DNA from 2 places in the Paenibacillus sp. PastF-3 genome. Region 2 is predicted to be linked to the other one. Evidence: riboswitches for the same ligand, from Rfam matches in the RefSeq annotation. Region 2 holds a riboswitch; the other holds the start of a gene.
The links. Region 2 has a riboswitch for cyclic di-AMP ahead of M2444_RS03825 (APC family permease). Riboswitches for the same ligand answer to the same signal wherever they lie in the genome.

Region 1: linked by a shared signal. The riboswitch ahead of M2444_RS23885 (C40 family peptidase) and the one ahead of M2444_RS03825 (APC family permease) in region 2 are both predicted to bind cyclic di-AMP.

What each region holds. Positions count from the first base shown of each region.
Region 1 is NZ_JARXWM010000014.1:52,673-56,093, reverse strand. Features, by position in the region: gene M2444_RS23900 (CueP family metal-binding protein) at 1-250, opposite strand, end outside; gene M2444_RS23895 (Ig-like domain-containing protein) at 395-772, opposite strand; gene M2444_RS23890 (hypothetical protein) at 998-1,183, shown strand; gene M2444_RS23885 (C40 family peptidase) at 1,412-1,879, opposite strand; cyclic di-AMP (ydaO/yuaA leader) riboswitch at 1,884-2,015, opposite strand; gene M2444_RS23880 (TVP38/TMEM64 family protein) at 2,199-2,780, opposite strand; gene M2444_RS23875 (DUF6803 family protein) at 2,952-3,421, shown strand, end outside.
Region 2 is NZ_JARXWM010000001.1:833,037-836,457, reverse strand. Features, by position in the region: gene M2444_RS03835 (DsbA family protein) at 1-330, shown strand, start outside; gene M2444_RS03830 (disulfide oxidoreductase) at 327-791, shown strand; cyclic di-AMP (ydaO/yuaA leader) riboswitch at 988-1,145, shown strand; gene M2444_RS03825 (APC family permease) at 1,269-3,086, shown strand; gene M2444_RS03820 (ABC transporter substrate-binding protein) at 3,289-3,421, shown strand, end outside.

The DNA.
Region 1 (3,421 bases), on a different contig from region 2:
TCGGCAGGCCGTAGGTCAATTTTTGATCATTATCCGTTGTCACTGTCAGCTGATTTGATGTAATCGAAGCCGATTTGGCTTTGGCATTACCCATGCTGTAGTCATTCACCAATTTTTTAATATCGTTTGTTTGGGCTAGCTTTTCACCAATCGGCTCAGTTTTTCCCCTGTCAGCGATTGTATAGGTGCCCAAAGCTACACCAATCAAAGTTATCGCTATAGCCGTGGACATAAATACTTTTTTATTCATGAAATTTACTACCTTCCTTTTTACATTTAGTGCCGTTTAATATTACATCTTTTGCTCTGGCCAATCTATTTCCAGGGATCAGGAACTGCTGGGATTCAGTTTATAATTTTACTGGCATCATGCTCATAATTCTCTTGTTAAGCATCAGTGTTTGTGATCAGAAGTTACCACATTTATTACTACAGATGTTTTTTTGCCGCCTGAATTTACATTAATGGTAGCCTTTCCTGAAGCAACCGCTGTCACTAATCCACTTGCATTTACCGTTGCTACTTTAGAATTACTTGAAGAATAGGTTATCTTTATTTTCCCGCCTTTGGGTGAGGTCACCGCGGTGGGCTTCAGCTGAAAGGTTTCAGATGGCCTTAAAGGATTAGAAGGGCCTTTGACTGCAATTGAAGTTACTTTTACCGCTTGTGCCGCTTGTGTCGCTGGCGTTAAAGCAGCTGGACTGGTGATTGTTAATGTTAAAAAAGCTACAGATAATGTAGCTGTTAATACACCTTTTTTCAATACCTTCATTCTTAATCTCCTCACAGTATAGCAATACATTTTGGAGAAAGTATGAAGATATGATGTTCTTTTTAAAAATAATTAACGAATCCGAGTGAGAGTGTAGACTTCTTCCAAGTTGTCCAACCAAAAGAAATTGGGCTTCTACTCACCTACCACATATAAAATGTACATTTAAGTGTTACCATGAGAGGGTATTAAAGAGTTGAATTATACTACTAGGAGGAATATTATATGAATGGGTTAAGTGGATTATCAGGTTCAGCTAATATGCCAAAGAACTGTGGAATGGATGGAATGCATACGGGAACAGGAGACAAAAAAATCACCAATCACGAGCATGCTAAAGAACCCATTCAAAACCCAAAGGCAAATATACTGGACGAATATCGTGGGCAAACTATTGATATTAGGTTATAAGAACATCACATACATACCCTAGAGCAAACATATGATTATATCCATTTGAAAAGATATTAGTGACCAACATACAAAGGAGTCCCCATGATATATAGGGGACTCCTTTGTATGTTGAGGAGGAATCTGTGGGATTAGGGAAATGAGAAAACAGACCGTTCTGGGATCTTCTAAAAAACTAGGGGTATCCTGCAGCCATATATGGCTGCTGGATACCCCCTCACCTATTACTTAATTAACCATACTAAGATAACTCTCTTTATCTACTACACGCCGAGCCGTAACATAACGATCTTTGTAGTATCTTTCGGACAACTTGCTTATGCTTACTCCCTTGCTGCTTGAGGAGTGGGCGAATTGATCGTCGCCTAAGTAAATTCCGGCATGGGAGATACCATTACCAAAGGTATTAAAAAACACCAAATCTCCTGATCGTAAGTTCTCTTTTGCAACGGGTGTCCCTACTTTAGCTTGTGACTGGGAAGTGCGTGGAAGATCATCCACATTAAACTTTTTTAGTACATACAGGATGAATCCGGAACAATCGAATCCTGCCTTAGTGGTTCCACCCCATAAATAAGGTGTCCCGAGTACCTGATTCACTTCACTCTCCAGTTTTACCTCACTTGCAAAAGTACTTGGTACAGCTGTTGTGAAAATAACTGCAGCTCCTAGTAAAGATAAAATGACTTTCTTCAGAACCTTGTTCTCCCTTCAATGCCTACGGAGTTAGCTGAGGGTTCGGTTAAAGGTTCCCTATATTCTCTTGCTCACAAGAATAATTCACCCGGAATGGTTCCCCCGTTTTCAATACGAAATTCGGCAGTTGGTTAATATTTTGTAACTAATTACACTTTAATATATCAAGAAATCGCCTGTCAATGCTTTCACAAATTTTATACTTTTATTTTTAAACTACATAGTTTCTACACTTTTTTAGTGTATAATGCAGATTTTCGAGCTTTAATTACGCAAAAACCCTATTTATATAAGTAACTATTTTTCTATTGTCCATGCATTATCCCTTTTTCTTTCTATCAAGATAAAAAATAATGGTGCTCAATAAAAGAAACAAAATTGTAATCATTAACTTGAATTTAGTGTCCATTAGATTAACATATCCATAGCCAATGAGTGTCTCAAGTAGCAACGATGGTATTTTACCTATCGCAGAAGCAACTATAAAACTTGAAAAGCCTACTTTGGAAATAACGCAGATTAGAGTGACTAATGATGAAGGAATTAACGGCGCTGATCGGACAATTATTATGCTAAAAAACTGACGCTTCGGACTTAATGATTGAATCTGGGACTGCCATTTGATGGTTTTATTCGGACGATATTTCTCCTTATAAGTTAAGGTACCTTTGCGATAAAGAAGATAAGAGACGGCTGCCCCTAAAACTTCTCCGATCCAAGAGAGAAGAAACCCGGGAACCACACCAAAGACTAACATATTCACAGTCGTTAGTGCCACTGATGGAATGATTCCTACAACACTTATGACCACATTTATCAATAAACTTATGAGGACTGCCCAGGCTCCCCATACCATCAGCCACCGCATGAGTAATTCTGAATCCACTCCTAGGTATTCCATACTTCCCCTTCACTTTCAATCCACGTAGTATACCTATCTTCTAAACGAATTCTATACTCTATATCTTCAACTCTATTTTCCATCTATTGATACTCCTTCTCCAATCTCTTCTACAAACTTTCCACATATGATAACTCTTGCAGTAATTATATAAATGGAGGGAATTAATCAATGAACATGACTCATTACATGTCCCTTCTTATGGACAGCCAGCCGTGGAATCTGATCATCTTTATGGCAATCCCCGTCATTTTTGCTGAGACTATTACAGTAACCGAGTTCTTTATCCTTTTCAACAAAAACGTCCAGGGTGGATTAAAGGCGTTTAACCGAATCTGCAGTATTTTGGCCGGTCTCTACTTTACAGGAGTTTTCTTGTATCTCTTCCCGACAGCTTTTGTCCCTCTGACCGTAAATGGAGAGTGGCATTCCTGGGTAGACGTAGTCGCGGTTGGATTTTACCTCAGTGGCGTATTCTTCCTGCTGCCTCTGGCTCTTTTGGAGCTTGGGCTTATCGGCCGTAAACGTTCGGAAGAAGGAAAGCTCAAGCTTCACTTTATTCTCGTCAGCGGGTTTCTCGTTGTTGCACACATCGCCATGATCTTTGGGATGGTTAATCCTGAGATTGTAAGCGGAATGGC
Region 2 (3,421 bases):
TATCATCAGAATAATGATGAGTTCTGGAAGTTCTATGATGCTGTATATGCTCAGCAAGGTGATGAAAGTGAAGAATGGGCGACTGAAGATTTCTTAGTAAGCCTTGCGGAGAAAGAGAAGTTAGCTATCGATTACGAACTGCTTCGTAAAGATATTAAGGATCGTACGTATGCAGATGAGCTGAATAAGGGTATGCAGTTAGCTAGTGAAGCTGGGGTGACGACTACACCATCCCTTTACATCAATGGAGTAATGATTGCGGATCCTTTTAACATTGAAGCGATTTCAACTGAAATTAACGACGCCGCAAAAGCTGTGGAGGCAAAGTGACAAAGTTCCTATCTTTTTGCAAGCGTAACTGCCTGTATCTGGCCTGGTTCGTCTCTTTAGTTGCTGTAGCTGGTAGCTTGTATTTGAGCGAAGTATTGAAATATGAACCTTGTAAGCTTTGCTGGTTCCAGCGAATTTTTATGTATCCGCAGTTATTCCTCTTGGGAATTGCGACGTTTCGAGGAGATAAAAGGATTATCCCATATGTACTTCCATTAAGCTTGATTGGTGGCAGTATCTCGATTTATCATTATGCGGAGCAGAAGATTCCTGCGTTAAGTAAAGTGCTTCCTTGTACAATTGGTGTTCCTTGTAATAAGGATTACTTGAACTATTTCGGATTCATTACGATTCCTTTTCTTGCTTTAATCGCGTTTGCTTTAATAAGTATTTTACTTTGGTACGGACGCAAGGAAGAAGAAGTGATGGAATTAGAAACAGAAGAAAGTTTAGGATTTTGATTTTTCAACTTTGAAGGAACGAAAAAATGTGAAAAGTGACTAAAAACACGACCCAGAGGGATAATTGAAGAGAATGAAAGAGAGCATCCAATTAGACGCTGTATTTGCGCTTTTTGGATGTTTTTTCATTCTTTTTTCATTTTTTTCAACGCTTTACTGCATACACTTTGTAGACTAATATTAGACCTTGTGAGAAGTTGAATATGCGCTGAATTTTCTTAGGAAAAACGGGGGAACCAAACTTGGCATATGTGCCAATGGGGTGAATCGGAATAGGTCGATTGGACTTGTACCGTAGGGCTAAACCACAGCCCGAATCCGCCAGCTAACCTCGTAAGCAAGGTGGGATAATGACCATGCATAGCATGCGGATCATTTCCGTATGCTATTTTTTGTGTCTGCATTTATGAAATCCACCAATGAAAACAGCGCGCGGAAATTCCGTTTCAGCTCCCAAAGAAAGGAACTGTATCCACCATGGTAAGCAAGGTAAAACGACTATTGATCGGGCGTCCGATGAAGTCGAACGAACTCGATCATGAAAAGTTATCCAAGGTTAAAGCACTGGCTGTCCTGTCTTCTGATGCGCTCTCGTCTGTAGCCTACGGAACGGAACAAATTCTGATTGTACTGGTGGCTGCCGGGTTTACTGCCATCTGGTATTCCCTGCCAATTGCATTAGCCGTATTGGGCCTGCTGGCCATCCTGATTTTATCCTATCGGCAGACGATCTACGCTTATCCGCAAGGAGGAGGAGCTTACATCGTTGCCAAGAGTAATCTTGGTGTTCCGACAGGGCTTTTAGCAGGAGGGTCTTTGTTAGTGGATTACATTCTGACCGTAGCTGTTAGTGCCTCGGCAGGGACAGATGCGATCACATCAGCGTTTCCAAGTCTTCATAATCACACGGTTCTTATTGCTGTATCCGTAATTATTCTTCTAACATTGATTAATCTTCGCGGAGTTACAGAATCGGCTTCATTTATCGCAATCCCAGTGTATTTGTTTGTGGTGTCGATTGTAGTTTTGATTATCTCCGGTGTTATTAAATATGCAGCAGGTGGCGTACATGCGAATGTCCCTGAAATAGGCAGCGCCGTCTCCAATGTTAGTTTGTTTCTACTATTAAAAGCCTTCAGTTCTGGTTGTTCGGCACTTACGGGTGTAGAGGCTGTATCTAATGCCATTCCAAACTTTAAAGCACCGGCTGAAAAGAATGCAGCCAAGACCTTAATGGTCATGGGGGTTATACTTGGATTTATGTTTACAGGTATCACATTACTGGCCTATTGGTACGGTATAGTGCCTGATGAAAAGGCAACGGTTGTTTCTCAGATCGCTGAATCGACCTTTGGTCGCGGAACTTTATATTTTTTCATTCAAGGGATTACAGCAGTCATTTTATTCTTAGCAGCTAATACAGCTTACTCAGCGTTCCCGCTGCTCGCCTTTATGTTTGCAAAAGATAAATATATGCCACATGCTTTTATGGTTCGTGGTGACCGTCTAGGTTTCTCAAATGGTATTATTTTTCTAGGTGTTCTGTCTGCTGTACTTGTAGCTGCATTTCACGGAAATACAGAAAGCTTGATTCCTCTTTATGCGGTAGGTGTCTTCATTCCGTTCACATTGTCCCAGCTTGGAATGATGGTTCATTGGTTTAAAACCAAACCAGCGGGATGGAAAAAAAGATTTGTTGTAAATACCATCGGTATGCTGACTACATTGACAATTACGCTTATTTTTATCATTACTAAGTTCTCAAGCGTATGGATGGCGTTCATTTTCTTACCTGCTGTAATGTTTGTGTTCCACCGCATTCACAAGCACTATTTGAACACAGCAGATCAGCTTCGTATATGTCCGGCTACGGATAAACCTTTGATTAAAGGAAGTACGGTTGTTGTCCCTGTTGCTGGTGTAACACGTGCTGTACTGCATTCCATCAGCTATGCCAAGTCTCTAACAGATAATGTAGTAGCCGTGTATGTTGGCTTTGATGAAGAGGACATTCAAAAGATGGAGCAACGGTGGGAGGAATGGAATCCGGGTGTACGCCTGATTGTACTTCGTTCCAGATATCGCAGTATTATTCGTCCGTTAGTGAAATTTATTGATACCGTGGAGTGGAAGACCGCAGCGACGGATCATATCACGATTCTGATTCCACAGTTTATAACTAAGCATTGGTGGCAAGCTGTACTTCATAATCAGACCAGCTTTTTAATCCGTTCGTATCTAATGAATTCAAAAGATGTTGTAGTTGCGACTGTCCCCTATCATTTGAATAAATAATGGATTATTAAGGAGAGGCTATATCCGGAACGTTCGGTATATAGTCTCTTTTGTATTTTTTTTGAAGGAAAATGCTGCAAATCAACAAAATTTTAAATTTATAGGTTGACACAGAGAATGAGAATCAATATCATTTAAAAGTGAGACAGAGGTAAACAACACCTTTGAATATCAAAGCAGGTATATATTAGGAGGGTTTTTAATGTTTTCGTTAAACAGAAAAAGATTTGGAAGCATGAAATTGACGATGATCGGACTAATAGTGATGACGCTATTCCTATCAGCTTGCGGTAATAATAATGCTGAAAGTTCATCCAATGCAGGAACGGAGCCTA